2 regions of the Pseudoalteromonas apostichopi genome follow, and region 2 is predicted to be linked to the other one. Evidence: predicted binding sites of a transcription regulator. Region 2 holds the regulator's gene; the other holds the start of a gene.

Region 1 (8,757 bases), 450 kb from region 2:
CACGATAATTACGCTGTTGAATTTATTGAAGGTACGCGTCGAATCAAGCAAGGCTTACCGCACTGTAAAGTGTCGGGCGGTGTATCGAATGTGTCGTTTTCGTTCCGTGGTAACAACCCAGTACGCGAAGCTATCCACTCAGTGTTTTTATACCATGCGATTAAAGCGGGTATGGATATGGGTATTGTAAATGCTGGCCAATTAGCGGTTTACGACGATATCCCCGAAGAGCTGCGTAAAGCAGTGGAAGATGTGATCCTCAATACCGACCCCGGTGCAGGTGAGCGACTTGTTGAACTTGCACCAAAATACTCAGGTATGGCCCAAGCAGAAAAAGTTGAAGATTTAGAATGGCGTACATGGCCTGTTGAAAAGCGCCTTGAACACGCGCTAGTAAAAGGCATTACTGAGTATATCGACGAAGATACTGAAGAGTGCCGTAAGAGCAAAGCTAAGCCGATTGAAGTTATCGAAGGCCCGCTTATGGATGGCATGAACGTAGTGGGTGACTTATTCGGTGCGGGTAAAATGTTCTTACCTCAGGTTGTTAAATCTGCCCGTGTGATGAAGCGTGCCGTTGCCTATCTTGACCCTTTCATTGAAGCTGAAAAAGAAGAAGGCGCAACGAACGGTAAAGTGGTTATGGCAACCGTTAAGGGCGACGTGCACGATATTGGTAAGAATATCGTAGGCGTAGTACTGCAATGTAATAACTACGAGGTCATTGATCTTGGTGTGATGGTGCCGGCAGAGAAAATTTTGCAAACCGCTATTGACGAGAAAGCCGATATTATTGGTTTATCAGGGCTTATTACTCCATCGCTAGATGAAATGGTGCATGTGGCAAAAGAAATGACTCGCCGTGGTTTTGAATTACCGCTACTGATTGGTGGTGCAACAACCTCTAAAGCGCATACCGCGGTTAAAATTGAGCCGCAGTATGATAAAGGTGTGGTTTACGTAAATAATGCTAGCCGTGCTGTGGGTGTGGTCTCTAATTTATTGTCTAAAGAATTAAAGCCAGCTTTTTTAGAGAAAACTAAAACTGAGTATGAAAAAGTACGTGAACAACAAGCACGTAAAAAGCCGCGCTCAAAACCAGTTACTTTACAGCGTGCTCGCGACAACGCTGTAAAACTCGATTGGGACAACTACACGCCACCTGTACCGAAAAAGCTGGGTGTGACTGAGTTTAAAAATGTTTCGATTGCGACGTTAAGACAGTACATCGACTGGACACCTTATTTCATGACGTGGTCAATTGCTGGCAAATACCCACGTATTCTTGAAGATGAAATTGTCGGTGAACAAGCAAAAAGCTTATTTGCTGATGCCAATGCAATGCTTGATGAGCTTGAGCAAACAGGTGCGCTACAGCCACTAGGTGTAATTGGTTTATTCCCAGCAAACCGAGTAGGGGATGACATTGAGATTTATACCGATGAGTCACGTACAACGCTTTTAACTACATCGTGTCATTTGCGTCAGCAAACGGAAAAAACCGACTTTGCTAACTACTGCTTAGCTGATTATATTGCGCCAAAAGGCACCCCCGATTACTTCGGGGCCTTTGCGGTAACTGGTGGTCTTGAAGAAGATGACCTTGCCGATGCCTTCGATGCTAAGCAAGATGATTACAATAAGATCATGGTTAAAGCAGTTGCAGACCGTTTAGCAGAAGCCTTTGCTGAGTATTTGCATGAGCAAGTGCGTAAAGAGTATTGGGGCTATGCGGTAGATGAGAATCTATCGAATGACGAACTTATCCGTGAAAACTACCAAGGTATTCGCCCAGCGCCAGGTTACCCTGCCTGTCCTGAGCATACAGAGAAGAAGAAAATTTGGCAGTTACTCGATACCGAGCAGCGTATTGGTATGAAGCTAACCAGTTCATACGCAATGTGGCCGGGAGCTGCTGTATCTGGCTGGTATTTTTCTCATCCTGAAGCTAAGTACTATGCTGTGGCGCAAATTCAAAAGGATCAGGTTGAAGATTATGCCAAGCGGACCAACATGACACTTGCAGAAGCTGAGCGTTGGTTGTCGCCTAATTTAGGCTATGAACCTGAATAGTAGTTAGTTATTAGCTTTAAATTTTAAATGAAACGAGCCAAATCTGGCTCGTTTTTTTACTGCTATATTGCCATTATTTTGTGCCCATTTTTTGATCATACTTTTTTATCTTTAATGCATTTTCATAGCTTAATTATTGGTAATTTCCTTCTAATTTAAATATTTGTGTTAAAGTTATTGAGGTTGAGCAAGGAGTCTAAGGTGGAATTGTGATTGATACTGTGAATGCAAGCGAGAGAGATAAAGCGCGATTCTTACGCGTATTTGCATTTATTGGTGCAGTGACCTCTTTGTTGATGTCGGTCACAAGTTATCAAGATGGCTACATCGCGTTGAGTTATTTATTAATTGTTGGCGTTGTAATTTTTGCTTTGCCTTTTTTAATAAAGGGGCGTGATCAATTTATCTCAGTACTCATGCTATACGCACTTTATGCAATGATGTGCTTCTTAACTGTCTCGGGTGGCAGCAATGGCACAGGGCCGTTATGGCTATTTATTGTATCTCCCGTGACCTTTTTTATTCGTGGCTTAAAGCGCGGTGCCTTTGATCTTATATTACTCGCCATTATTATCTCGGTGCTTTTCTACTTTACCGATCAATTAGGTTATTACAGTTATCCGAGCTACTACTTTCCTACACGGGTCATGCTGTGTTTCTCGATTTTATGTATTTTGGCCGGCTTCTACGAATATTACCGTAATAAATACAGTTTGCAGTTAATGGAGCAACTTAAGCTTAATCAAAAGCTTGCTCGCACAGACGCGATGACAGAACTCGCTAATCGTCGCTATGCAACAGAATGTTTGCAAGATGAGCGCTTTGGTGAAGGGTCAGTGTTTTTACTGATGGATGTAGATAACTTTAAGCAGATAAACGATACCTACGGACATCAAGTGGGCGATGAGGTGCTGATATTTTTTGCTGATGTATTTAAAAAAGTGTGCGCAGAAGGAGATGTTATTTCCCGTTGGGGGGGCGAAGAGTTTTTAATTGTGATCCCGACAGGCTATGAACTTAGGGCCAGAAAAGTAGCTGAAAAAATACATAAAAAACTCGCTGAAAAGCCATTTAAGAGTGGCCAGCATCGTTTTCATGTCACCTTAAGTATTGGCTTGTACGTGCGCGTTGCTGGTGAGAGCATGGATCATTGTTTAAACATTGCCGACAAACGGCTATACCGTGCTAAATCACAAGGTAAAAATCAAACGGTCGCTGAAGTAGATTTAGCAAAGCATGAGCCAGCTTAAAATATAAAGCCGCAATAAGCGGCTTTATTGATTGCTCAAATTAATGGCCTTTTTCAAAGTCGCTGACTTCACGCTCAGCTTCTTCTTTCGATTTACCGTATTTTTGCTGAAGCTTACCAACCAGCTCTTTACGGCTACCTTCAATTTTATCTAAATCATCATTGGTAAGGTCACCCCATTTACGTTGTGCTTTACCTTTAAGCTCTTTCCAATTGCCTTCTAAACGATCGCTGTTCATCATAATCTCCTTACTTTGTTAAACATTCACTTTAATAAAAGCAATCGCTGTACCATATGTTTTATTTGGTTAAATTGTTGATTAGTAGTTGTTTTATTTTTATGATAGTAAGAAGGGAGGATAGAAAGTTGCAATTACTACGTAGTTTTTAAAGAAAGTCTGTAAAATTTTCTGTTCCGGTAGTGCTTTATGCTGCTCAGTGACTTTTAGATGTATAGCGATTTATTATACGTATATATTCTTCAGTTGATTTGAGCTTACGTAAGCTCTCGTTAAATAGGTCTCTTAAGGCTTCGTCACGAAATAAAAAGCCGTTCGAATTCTTGCCAAATAATGCAAATCGTTGCACTGGTTCAGAGACATCAATTTCCCCCTTGATGTTAATTAATGCTCGGTAATAGTCAAAAATTTTACCGTCCATCTGGATCACCTCATAGCGCTTTCGATACAAAAGTTGAACTTGTGCTAATTGATCATAAGTTTCTGCGTATTGTGGATTTTCTCTGGCCATTACTTGATATTCTGGCGAGAGTAATTCTTTAGCACCTTGCCATGAAAGAACACTAAAGTGTTTTAATTGGCCAATAGAATTAAGCTGAAGGTTTTGCTTGGTTAGGCTAAAAGCAAAGTTCTCATAGCTGTAAGCAATATCTGAAAAGTAGCCGCTCATTCTATGAGTATCGATAACTTTTTCATTTATATCATAAACAACATCAACTAAGTTTTCATTGTATAAAGTGATCCGTCTTGCATAGGGGACGTAGACGAATTGTATTTGATAACCATGTGCACCGAGTGTCGCGCGAAGCAAGTCCGGAATAATGCCGGAGTTGTCTTCAACCATTACCCAAGGCGGCATGGTATTTCCAAGTGCTACCGTAATTTTTTGCTGACTAAACGCATTTTGAAACGGCAAAACCAAAAGTAGCAAGGTGATTAAAATGTGAAAGTAAATCCTGAACAAGTTAATTCCTTATCCTGATTTTTGTTTGGTTGCTTAATCAAGAATAAGCCTAAATAGGCAGAATGCAATGTTTTCACTTGTAAAGCTCGATACAGGAAATAAGCCTCTATTCATCGCAACTTTTGATTTTTTGATACAATGCGCGAAAAGAAAGTAAGAGATACCTAACGTGCTGCCAGTTCAAGATATTTATCAATCCCTGTTAACCACATTACAGAGTAACCCTATGGCCTTATTGCAAGCGCCACCGGGAGCGGGTAAATCAACATGGCTGCCTCTTACCTTGATGCGCGAAGGGCACTTTAAACGCATTGTAATGTTAGAGCCAAGACGACTCGCCGCTCGCAATATTGCTCAGTACTTGGCAAGTCAGCAAAATGAAAAAGTCGGCGGAAGTGTCGGCTTACGTATTCGTGGCGAATCAAAAGTAAGCGCTGCAACAAAGCTCGAAATAGTCACCGAAGGCATGCTGACGCGTATGTTACAAAATGACCCAGAGCTAAGTGATGTTGATTTACTTATATTTGATGAATTTCACGAGCGCTCAATTGCTGCTGATACAGCTTTGGCATTTGCCCTCGAAACACAGGCGGCACTTCGCGATGATTTAAAAATTTTACTGATGTCGGCAACCTTAGACGGCGATCGTTACAGTGACTTTTTTAGCTGCCCTATTATCTCATCTCAAGGGCGAAGCTACCCCATTGATGAAGTGTATATTCCACTTAAAGACGAAAGCCGCTGGCTTGATGATATACCCGCCGTGATAAAACAGGCGCTTAGTGAGCAAACGGGTAGTGCTTTAGTATTCTTACCAGGACAGCGTGAAATCATACGCGTTCAGCAATCCCTAAACGATTTAGCTGATAGTGTCGAAGTATTTAGCTTGTATGGTGAGCAAAATAAAAACGAGCAACAAGCTGCTATAGCGCCAGCTAAAAATGGCAAACGCAAAGTGGTATTAACCACCAATGTGGCTGAAACCAGTTTGACCATTGAAGGAATACGCATTGTGGTTGATAGCGGCAAACGCCGTGCTGCTAATTTCAATTTAAAAACCGGTGTCACTGAACTTGTTACTCAAAGTATCTCTCGTTCTTCAGCTATACAGCGCGGTGGTCGTGCTGGACGAATTGAGCCGGGGGTTGTGTATCGATTAGGCTCTAAGCAAACCTTTGAGCGCCGTAACAGCCATGATGCGCCAGAAATTCTTACCAGTGATATTAGTCAGTTGTTATTAGAGACAAAACAGTGGGGGGCATCACTTGCTGAGCTAAGCTTACTCGACCCACCAAGTAGCCAGCAAATTAAGCAGGCAACGGCACTTTTGAAAATGCTCGAAGCTATTGATGAAAATGAAAAGCTGACCTCGCTTGGCAGCCAAATGCTGAGCTATGGAGCTGATATTCGCCTCTCGCACATGCTTATTAAAGCAAAGCAACTAGAGCAGCGCATGCCTGGTATTTATATATTAGCGGGGTATTTAACTGCACTGCTTGAAAGCCGCATTAGTATGCCTGCTGATCTTAATTTGGCATTACATAGTCAGCACAGCAAACCGCACCCAGTATTTAAGCAGCAATTAACTTATTGGCTATCACGCTTGCAGCTCAAGCCGGTTGATGAGCTTAAAACAGAGTATTTAGCGGTGCTGGTGGCGCTTGCTTTTCCTGACCGGCTAGCAAAAAAGCGCGGTAATGGTTATTTACTTGCCAATGGTGCGGGCGCAGACTTAAGTGAGGAGTTTTGGCATAACGATGATTATATTGCCATTGCTCACATGGGCGGTCATAAGGGAAACCGTGTTTTCGCTGCTGTTGCCTTTATGCCAAGTGAGCTTGAAGATGAGCTTTCGCATTTATTTACTGAGCAAACTCGCTGCGAATACGATGAGAAAGCAGGGCGCTTTATCCATCAAGATGAGCTCAAGCTCGGTGCTATCACCATAGCGAGTCAGCCAAGTAAACAGCCCCTAGATAAGAGCGAGCGCACTAAAGCGTGGTTAAACTTATTTAGTAAGCAGGGTTTTTCGTTATTTAATGAACAGCCCGACAGTGAGCAGTTACTGATTCGAATGAGCTTAGCAAGTAAGCTGTTACCAGAATCATTCCCACTTTTTAATCGTGATGAATTAATTGTTGATAACCAATGGCTTGCACCTTATTTTGATGATATTAAAAACCTTGAGCAGTTAAAAAAGTTTAACTACAGCGAAGCGATTAAAAGTTGTTTTGATTGGCAGCAGCAAAGCTTATTAAATGAATTACTTCCCATACGATTAATCGTGCCAAGTGGTTCAAATGTAAAAGTGACTTATCAGCTTGATGGCCCTGCAAAGCTAAGTGTTCGTATGCAAGAAGTGTATGGCATGACCAGCACGCCTTTACTTGCGCAAGGTAAGTTGCCATTATTAATGGAGCTATTATCACCAGCGAGGCGACCGCTGCAGTTAACTCAAGACTTAGCTAACTTTTGGCAAACGAGTTACCGCGATGTACAAAAAGAAATGAAAGGGCGTTACCCAAAACATTTTTGGCCAGACAACCCTGCCATCAGTCAAGCGACCAACAAAGTGAAAAGTAAGATGTGACTGTAATGAAGTGAGCGCTTAGCTCAGCTTTATTGCCTACCTTAGAACTGCTCACTTCATAAACCGTTACAATTTCTAGCCTTGTTTTGGTTTCTCTTTTACTGGTTGTTTAGTAGTCTGAATTAGTCATAAGTAAAAAAGAGAAAGTCGGTGTCTGCTGCTATAACCCTTACTCAATACGTTAAAAAACGCACAGGTGTGCCCATTGGCCATAAAGATTCGCTGCGCAACATGCTGATACGTTCGCTGGGTGCTGGTTCGTTTTATTTATTTTGGCGATATTGGAATCCGGTTTGGAGCTATTATTTATCTCGTTATGTGATGAAGCCTTGCAATGACATTATGCCGGTTTGGTGTGCCGTTGTTGTGACCTTTGCCGTAAGCGGAGCGCTGCACGATTTAGCCGTGAGTTTAGTGAAGTTAAAGCCAATATTCTTTTTTACTCCTTGGTTTACTGTGATGGGCGCTTTGGTATTGCTAAGCAAGTACAGCCAACTTCAGTTTAGCTCTGCTCCTTGGTGGTTAAGAGCGCTCGCCAACATCAGCTTTATTGTGCTGGGCTATTGGTTGACGAGCTTACTTTTTTAGCGTGTTATTACGTTGCTAAAGGGTAGTCGGTGTAGCCTTTAGCACCGCCTCCAAATAAGGTATCTGGATCATGCTGAGCAAGCTCAATACCTTGTTCAATACGAGCTGGCAGATCTGGGTTGGCAACAAACGGACGACCAAAGCCAATTAAATCAGCCCAACCTGCGGCTAATGCTTGCTCTGCTTTATCGCCAGTGTACTTGCCTGCATAAATCATTAATCCGGCATAGTTTTCACGTAGTGCTTGCTTAAAGCTTTGCCCCATTAGTGGCGCGTCATCCCAATCAGCTTCGGCAATGTGCAAGTAAGCAACGTTTAGGTCATTGAGTACTTTTGCTGCGCCAATATAGGTTTCAAAGGGGTTATCATCAACCGTACCATTGAGTGTTGTGAGTGGTGCAAGGCGCACGCCTACACGCTCAGCGCCAATTTCATCACAAACCGCTTGTGTCACTTGTTGTAAAAAACGTAAGCGGTTTTCTAAACTGCCGCCGTATTCATCAGTGCGTTGGTTCGACTCTGAATCAATAAATTGATTAATTAAATAACCATTAGCAGCATGTAGTTCAATACCATCAAACCCTGCATCAACTGCATTACGGGCAGCTTGGCGGTATTCGTTTATAACCTGTTTGATGTCGTCATGGCTCATTGCGAGTGGCAGTGATGTGGCAACAAAGTCGGGTTTGTCATCTTCATCAATAAAAACTTTTACGTCCTTGGCTGCAATGGCTGATGGCGCAATGGGTTGCTCGCCACCCGTGTTACTTGGGTGAGACACTCGGCCAACATGCCAAAGCTGAGCGAACATAATGCCACCAGCTTGATGAACTTTGTCGGTTACTTTCTTCCAACCGACAATTTGCTCGGGAGTATAAATACCCGGCGTCCAAGCATAGCCCTTACCTAGCGCTGATATTTGTGTACCTTCGCTAATGATTAAGCCTGCGCTGGCACGTTGGGCATAGTAGTCGGCCATTAACTCATTGGCGATATCACCCGGTTGTGATGAGCGAGAGCGTGTCATTGGTGGCATAACAATGCGGTTTTTTAA
Region 2 (8,757 bases):
AGCATTTCCACTAGAAACAGAAGAAATGGATGGTGTATTTGGTTTGCCATACCAACGTATTCCGCACCCAAGTTATGGTGATGACAAAATCCCTGCGTATGAAATGATTAAAACCTCAGTGAACATTATGCGTGGCTGCTTTGGTGGTTGTTCTTTCTGTTCGATCACAGAGCACGAAGGGCGTATTATTCAAAGCCGTTCAGAGCAATCAATTATTGATGAAATTGAACAAATTCGTGACAAGGTACCGGGTTTTACAGGGGTTATTTCTGACTTAGGTGGACCGACTGCGAATATGTATAAGTTGCGCTGTAAGAGTAAAAAAGCAGAGAGTACTTGCCGTCGTTTATCATGCGTTTATCCTGATATTTGTAAGCATATGGACACGGATCACACGCCAACCATTGAGCTTTATAAAAAAGCCCGAGATGTGAAGGGTGTGAAGAAAATCTTAATTGCTTCAGGCGTACGCTATGACTTAGCAGTTGAAGATCCACGCTATGTAAAAGAGCTGGTTACCCATCACGTAGGCGGGTATTTAAAAATTGCCCCTGAGCATACCGAAGATGGCCCATTATCTAAGATGATGAAGCCGGGTATGGGTGCTTATGATAAGTTTAAAGAGCTATTTGATAAATACTCAAAAGAAGCAGGTAAAAAGCAGTATCTGATCCCGTACTTTATTTCTGCTCACCCAGGAACTAAAGACGAAGACATGGTTAATATGGCGCTTTGGTTAAAGAGTAATGACTTTAAGCTTGATCAAGTACAAAACTTTTATCCGTCGCCAATGGCCAACGCAACGACGATTTATCATACTGAGATGAACTCGTTACGCAATATTAAAAATAACACTGAGCAAGTGCCTGTACCAAAAGGCGCCCGCCAGCGTCGTTTACACAAAGCGATTTTACGTTACCATGATCCTGCTGGTTGGCCGATGATCCGTGAAGCGCTAAGAAAAATGGGCAAAGCGAATCTAATCGGTAAGGGGCCAAACTGTTTGGTACCTGAAGAAGGCCGCAACGAGAAAGCAGCTAAAGGGAAGGGCGGTAAAGGCCGCGCGGCACTGACTCGTCATACCGGTTTTAGCCAGTTTAAAAAGGCCAATACTAAACCAAGAGTTGGTAAAAATAAGCAGCGTGCAAGTAAATAGAAATAAATACGGCCCTTAAAGGGCCGTTTTCAGATTAGATTAATAACCACGTTGCAGTACCTAAGAAGGCAAAGATACCGACAATATCGGTAACGGTTGTGAGTACCACACTGCCAGCGAGGGCAGGGTCAATTTTCATTTTCTTGAGAATTAATGGAATGCTTGCACCCGCAATACCTGCAGCAACCAGGTTCATAAACATTGCAAAGGCTAATACTGCACCGAGCTTAAAGTCCCATTGCCATAGGGCAACAACACCGGCAATTAATATCGACCAAATAACGCCATTCAGTGCGCCAATCGCTAATTCCTTGAGTAATAAGAAGCGTTGGTTAGTTTGATTAATATGGCCAACGGCTATACCACGAATAACCAGTGTTAAAGTTTGACTGCCTGCAACGCCACCCATTGAAGGTACGATACCATTGAGTACTGCCAAAATAGGCAAAATTGCTAAGGTATTTTCAAAAAAGCTTGCCACAATTGCTGCTAGCAATGCGGTTAATAAGTTAACTCCAAGCCAAATAGAGCGACGTTGCGAACTTTTTAGCACTGGCGCAAAGGTATCTTCTTCGTCATCAAGACCAGCGAGGCTTAGCATGCTATGTTCAGCATCTTCGCGGATTACGTCAACGATATCATCGATGGTAATACGACCTAGCAAGTGTGCGTTGTCATCAACAACCGGGGCTGAAATCCAGTTATGACGTTCGAAAAGTTGTGCTACATCACTTTCATCCATTGAAATAAGTATAGACTCACAATCTTCATCCATTAAATCGCGAACAATTTTATCAGATGGGCTTGTCAGCAGTGTAGTTAACGAAAGTGCTCCTAGGAAGCAGTTATGCTTATCAACAACGTATAAGTCATCAGTGCCTTCTGGTAGCTCACCTCGTAGGCGTAAATAGCGTAGCACTACATCTAAAGTAACATCTGGGCGAATTGTTACCGTATCGCTGTTCATCAAGGCACCGGCAGAGCGCTCTTGATAAGAAAGTGCCTGAGTAGCCCTTTCTCTATCTTGCGAGTCCATTGCACTAACTACGTCTTGATATACGGTATCAGGAAGGCTACGTAAAACCTCACCTAAGTCATCGTCGTCCATGTCCTCGGTGGCGGCAGCAATATGCTCAGGTTCCATCTGCGCAATAATACCAAGACGTACATCTTCAGACAGTTCTTCTAGAACATCACCACGCACATCTGGATCAACCAGCTGCCAAAGCATACGACGAATTTTATGGGGAGAAGACTCAAGTAAAAGGGCTGTATCACAAGGCGCCGTTTTGGCTAACATACCGCGCACTTGAACAAATTGACCACTATTGAGTGACTTGGTCACTTGTTTGAGTTGTTGTAGTGGGTAATCTTGTTCAAAGGCTTCTGGCATTGGCGTCCTTACAACTGAAAAAAGTTTATATAGGCTGAGCAAATACAGCATAGTTGCTTTGTGGTGTATTTGCAGAGATATCGTCGCACTGTGATAAATTTATTAAGAGTTTTGCAACTTAGAAAAGCGAGCGATATAAAAGTAGGATATTTAAAGGGAATTTCAAATATCCTAATTAAGTTTACCGTAAATCTTGAAGGCTTAGCAAATGCTATTCTTGCTCGTGAAAGCGCTGTGCGATTAATTCACCGATTGCAGTTAATGCTGCATCAGCATCAGGGCCTTCACAAACGACTCTAACTTCTTTACCTTGACTGCTTTCAAGTAGCATTAACGCCAATACGCTGTCACCTTCAGCTTCTTTATCGTCTTGATAAAGCGTAATTTTAGCATCAAATTGTAGTGCTAATTGGGCTAAAACAGTGGCTGCGCGAGCATGTAAGCCGAGTTTGTTTTGAATTAAAAAGGTATCTTCAGCGCGCATTATAATAGTGCCTAATTAAATGTCTTGTTCACGGTGGCGAATTTTTACATTGTCATGGCTTTTAGCAAAACTCTCACCAATTGTTTGCGCTAAATAAACAGAGCGATGTTGGCCACCAGTACAACCAATGGCAATGGTAAGGTAACTTCGGTTGTTACGCTCTAAATGTGGTAGCCATGTTTGTACAAATGTTTGAATTTGCCATGTGAACTTTTGCACTATGCTGTGGCTAGCTAAGTAATCTTTTACTGGTTGATCTAGACCCGTTAGCGGCTTTAAATCAGGTTCCCAGTGTGGGTTAGGTAAAAAACGTGCATCAAATACGTAATCAGCTTCTTTTGGAATACCGTGTTTAAAGCCGAAAGACATAAAAGTGATAATCAGTTTTTTATCCTTTTTACCCAAAATCTTTTCGCGAATTGATTCTGCTAACTGATGAACACTGAGATCTGTGGTATCAATCATAAAATCAGCACGAGTGATCAACACATCGAGTAAGACTTTTTCTTGTTTAATAGCCAGATCAAGTGGCAAAGAATCAATGGATAATGGGTGTAAACGACGAGTCTCTGAAAAGCGTTTTATCAGGGTTTGGTCATCACTGTCTAAGTAAAAAAGTGTTGGATTTGCGAAACCAGGAAGGTACTCAAGAATATCATTAAATTCTTGCTGCTCTTTTGGAAGGTTACGCACATCAATACTGACCGCTATTTTATCGTAGTTATCTGATACGCTACGCACGAGCGAAGGCAGTAAATTGACTGGAATATTATCAACGCAATAATAACCTAAGTCTTCAAGTACTCGTAAAGCGACCGATTTACCTGAGCCTGAGCGACCGCTGATAATGATTAATTCCATTTATGCCTCTGCTGATATAACCTGAAACAGTTGCTGATCGGTAGTAGCACTACGCAGCTGTTTACAAAACTCTTTATCTTTAAGTCTATCAGCAATTGTTGATAAGGTCTTTAGATGAAGCTGAGAGTCACCATCTGGTACGATGAGTGCTACGAAAATGTCAACAGGGCGATTATCAATTGCATCAAAATTGATTGGGGATTCACTCACTATGACAAACGCCTGAGGTTCATCGGCGCCACTCATTCGGCCATGTGGAATAGCAATACCTCGGCCAATACCGGTGCTACCTAGCTTCTCTCGGTTGAGTAAAGCATTTAGGATATCTTGTTGAGATAAATGAGGAAGCTGCTGGTGAGCCAGTTCGCTGATATATTCAAGAATTCTTTTTTTGCTATTAAAAAGGACCGCAGCTTTGCTGCAGTCCTGATTAGTAAGTGAACTTAGTTTCATAATTTAATGTCGAGCTAATTTCTCTTTGTGTTTAATGACTTGGCGATCAAGCTTATCGATCAACGAGTCAATGGCTGCGTACATATCTTGATGTTCTGTAGAAGCGAACAATTCGCCTCCGTTTACATGTAAAGTTGCTTCTGCTTTTTGGCTTAATTTTTCTACATCTAGAATGACATGAACATTATTAATATGGTCAAAATGCCTTTCTAGTTTCGCAAACTTGGTGTTTACATAGTCTCTTAATGAATCAGTGATTTCTACATGACGACCAGTTAAATTTAGTTGCATAAGCATTTTTCCTTCTATGTAAAACGTCTAAATCAAACTCTTACGCTGATTAGACGGAGGTATTGCTAGAGACTCACGATATTTTGCAATTGTACGTCTAGCTACTTTAATTCCTTGCTCAGCCAATATATCTGCAATTTTGCTATCACTCAATGGTTTAGCCGAGTTTTCTGCAGCGACTAACTTCTTGATTAAAGCGCGTATTGCTGTTGAAGAACACTCACCACCATTTTCAGTGCTGACATGGCTTGAGAAGAAATATTTCAACTCAAAAATACCCCTAGGGGTATGCATATATTTTTGCGTTGTTACTCGTGAAATCGTCGATTCATGCATTTCGACCATTTCAGCAACATCATTTAGCACCATCGGCTTCATTGCTTCTGGGCCATGCTCAAAGAAAGCTTGTTGTTGTTGAACGATACAGTTGGTCACTTTTAATAGTGTATCGTTACGGCTTTCTAAGCTCTTAATAAACCACTTTGCTTCTTGTAAGTGAGAGCGAATAAATTGGCTGTCGCTACTTGATTTAACAGAGCGAGACATAGCCGCATATTGGCTGTTCACTCTAATCTTTGGCATACTATCTGGGTTTAACTCAACCACCCAGCGACCTTTTACTTTTTTCACTGATACATCAGGTATGACGTACTCAGACTCTTCGCGTACTATGCTATCCGCAGGCTTAGGGTTTAAGCTGTGAATTAGCGTCATTACTTCTTTAAGCTCATTTTCTTTAAGCTTAGTCTTTTTCATCAAAGTTCGATAGTCGCGACTCGCTAATAATTCGATATGCTCAGATAAAACCATTTTAGTTTCAGCTAAATATGGCGTGTTTGCATCGAATTGGCGAAGTTGAATACACAGGCATTCCTGTAAACTACGCGCCCCAATACCGACAGGATCAAACAATTGAATTCTCTTTAGGACCGCTTCGACTTCATCAAGTTCGATTTCTTCTTCATCACTATTTTGATTAAAGCTCTCGACGATATCTTCACAGCTTACCGTTAAAATACCAGAGTCATCGATAGCCTCAACAATTGCCACAGCAATCGCTTCATCAGTCGGACTAAAGGGAGTGAGCTGTAATTGCCACATAAGGTATTCGTGAAGGGTTTCGGTCGATGCACCTTGATAAATAGATTCATCTTCTGGCATTGGCCCTGATGATGTTGATGGAGCGGCACTCATGTACTCATCCCATGTAACATCCATGGCTAAATCGTCACTTACAGTGTCTTTATTTAGAGCATCACTGCTTTCTTGTTCATATTCGCTAGGTGCTTCGTCTGCAGAAGCGCTGACTTGCACATCGTCAGATTCAGCTTTTTGCTCATTTTTGCCGATGCTTTCTTCGTTGTAATCCGCTTCTTCCACTTCAAGTAAAGGGTTACTATCTAGCGCCTCTTGAATTTCTTGTTGGAGATCCAATGTACTGAGCTGCAACAAACGAATAGCTTGTTGCAGTTGTGGAGTCATTGTAAGTTGCTGGCCCATGCGCAGCTGTAATGATTGCCTCATGTATCCCTAACAATCCTTTTTTTAAGTTATCGATAACTGTGCAAAGACAGTTAAGTTATTATCGATTTATTGTCATTGTTATAAGTCTAGCAGATGCTCTAGTCGGTGGCGTAATGGTTACAGCCTAAATTGCTCGCCTAGATAAACATCGCGTACAGTTTGGTCAGCTAATACGTGCTCAGGTGTGCCTGATGCAATTAGCTCCCCATGAGAAACAATGTAGGCTTTTTCACAAACATCAAGGGTTTCTCGAACATTATGGTCAGTAATTAGTACACCAATACCACGATTTTTTAGGTGCTCAATAATTTTCTTTATATCTAACACTGAAATTGGATCAACACCAGCAAAAGGCTCATCTAAAAGGATAAATTTAGGATTAGCGGCTAATGCGCGAGCAATTTCAACGCGGCGACGTTCACCACCAGATAGCGCCATACCTTGACTATCACGGATGTGTTGGATGCTAAATTCATCTAATAAGCTATTTAGAGTTTCTTCCCGCGTGGTTTTATTTAGATCTTTACGAGTCTCTAAAATAGCCATCAAGTTTTGGTAAACTGTTAACTTTCGAAAAATCGAAGATTCTTGCGGTAGATAACCAATACCCAACCTCGCACGGCTGTGCATTGGCAAAAGGGTAATATCGTTATCATCGATGCTAATTTTACCTTTGTCGCTCGGAACTAGGCCTACAATCATGTAAAAAGTCGTGGTTTTACCAGCACCATTTGGGCCAAGCAAGCCAACAATACTGCCAGCTTCAACTTCCAGACCGACATTTTTAACCACTTGGCGGCCTTTGTAGCTCTTAGCTAAAAGCTCTGCTTTTAATGTGCTCATGGTTGGCCTTTATTGTCTTTTTTATTTTCAACAGGTACTAAAATAGTGTGTACACGATCTGATGAGTTTTCGTCTTTTTCAGCACTGATAAGCTGCTGAGCCATATCATAGGTAATGCTTTTCGCTGTTACTTTTTGACCAGCTTGGGTAACTTCAGCTTCACCGTTTAAGGTTAAGAAGCGTTTCGCAACATCATAACGAACTTCTTCAGCACTGGCGCTCATTACGGAACCATCCGTTTGTTTTTCTTCGAAGTAAGCTGGTTTGCCTGTTGCAATAATTAGCTCTACTGTACCTTCGGTATCACCGCCGTGTGCTTCAAGACGTTCTGCTGTAATACGACGATTACCATGCACGATCTCTACGTTACCTTCAAATATGCCAACGCCATCTTTTAGTTTACCAACTTGGCGATCTGAGCTAATGCTAATTTGTGCGCCAGTTTGCTCGGCAGCGGTGCCGGAAAACGCAATCAATAAGCTTGGGATCAGGAGTAATTTCTTCAGTTTATTGGTCATAGTATATGGTTCGTGTATGGTTAGTTAACTCAACAATTTCGGTTTTTAAATCGGCTTTTAAGCCTTTACCGGTAATCTTTAAATTCGGTCCTGTTAGTGTTACAGGTTGCTTTGAAAACATGGTCATTTTATTAATGTCGACATTAATGTTTTCTGCTTTTATATCTTCGATCATACCGTTATGGGTTAAGTTTTTAGCAACTACATCCCCTTCAAAAATCAGCTGATCATTTTCGTATAAAGTGGCTTCTTTGGCTTTTACTTGCCAAACCTGCTGGTCGCCATAAATAGTAAATACAGGTTGCTCAAAAAAGGTAAACCCTAATTGTTGATACAACTCCATTTTAGCCGCAGCTACTTTATGACTGATTTTTCCTTGCTCGTCATAAGCAGTTTGCTTTAACGCCACCGCAGTGTAATCAGGCGTTGCAATGATCTCGTCTTCACTAGTTATTGTGTCTGCTGATTGATTAAAGTACGGATACCACAACCACACCATGCAACAAACAAAAACAACACTCAGTAAAATACGGGCTATATTCATGCGCTGGTTCCATCGCTAGTTAACGGCTTACCGTTTTCTAACATCAGTAAATCAGTTAATTCACGCACGGCTCCAAAGCCACCTGGTAATAATGTGGTGTAATGAGCCAGCTTTTTAATTAGTGGGTGTGCGTCGTTAACAGCAACAGCAAACCCTACTTTTTCCATTACTGGTAAGTCTGGACCATCATCACCAATATAGGCAATTTGCTCATCAGTTAGCCCCAGTTTATCCTTTAACTCTTGATAAGCAATTAGCTTATCTTCTTGTCCCTGATAAATGTGCTGAACTGTTAGGCTAGTCATTCGCTGCTGAACTATTTGTGAATGGCGGCCAGTAATGACTGCCACTTCAAAACCACTATTTATGAGCGCTTTAATACCAAAGCCATCTTTTGTATTGAATGCTTTAAGTTCTTCGCCATCATTGCCTAAATAAATTCGGCCATCAGAAAAAACACCATCAATATCGCAGATTAGCAATTTTACTTTTTGTGCGCGCTGACTCACATCAGGGCTAAGAGGCTGGTAAAGCTCGGCGAATGTCATTGCTTAAAGAACTCCTGCTTTTAATAGGTCTTGCATATTAAGGGCACCAATAGGCGTATTACTATGATCTACCACAATTAAACCATTGATACGTTTACGTTCCATAATGTTCAATGCCTCAGCTGCAAGCATGTCAGGGCGC

The links. The regulator sigma-54, encoded in region 2, starts transcription at its own class of promoters, with help from an activator protein. The targets are predictions, from matches to a motif close to GTTGGCACGNNNNTNGNNT.
Region 1: QUE86_RS11825 (CsbD family protein) is a predicted target of sigma-54. The motif match lies at 3,600-3,618, and genes of this name have one in related genera.

The regions. Positions count from the first base shown of each region.
Region 1 is NZ_AP028065.1:2,621,350-2,630,106, forward strand. It holds gene metH (methionine synthase) at 1-2,073, shown strand, start outside; gene QUE86_RS11820 (GGDEF domain-containing protein) at 2,283-3,323, shown strand; gene QUE86_RS11825 (CsbD family protein) at 3,364-3,561, opposite strand; gene QUE86_RS11830 (substrate-binding periplasmic protein) at 3,758-4,525, opposite strand; gene hrpB (ATP-dependent helicase HrpB) at 4,695-7,115, shown strand; gene QUE86_RS11840 (MBOAT family O-acyltransferase) at 7,266-7,703, shown strand; gene QUE86_RS11845 (alkene reductase) at 7,711-8,757, opposite strand, start outside.
Region 2 is NZ_AP028065.1:2,168,437-2,177,193, forward strand. It holds gene QUE86_RS09740 (YgiQ family radical SAM protein) at 1-1,156, shown strand, start outside; gene mgtE (magnesium transporter) at 1,191-2,549, opposite strand; gene QUE86_RS09750 (HPr family phosphocarrier protein) at 2,761-3,033, opposite strand; gene rapZ (RNase adapter RapZ) at 3,049-3,894, opposite strand; gene ptsN (PTS IIA-like nitrogen regulatory protein PtsN) at 3,895-4,347, opposite strand; gene hpf (ribosome hibernation promoting factor) at 4,351-4,638, opposite strand; gene QUE86_RS09770 (RNA polymerase factor sigma-54) at 4,666-6,162, opposite strand; gene lptB (LPS export ABC transporter ATP-binding protein) at 6,280-7,005, opposite strand; gene lptA (lipopolysaccharide transport periplasmic protein LptA) at 7,002-7,523, opposite strand; gene lptC (LPS export ABC transporter periplasmic protein LptC) at 7,513-8,067, opposite strand; gene kdsC (3-deoxy-manno-octulosonate-8-phosphatase KdsC) at 8,064-8,615, opposite strand; gene QUE86_RS09795 (KpsF/GutQ family sugar-phosphate isomerase) at 8,619-8,757, opposite strand, start outside.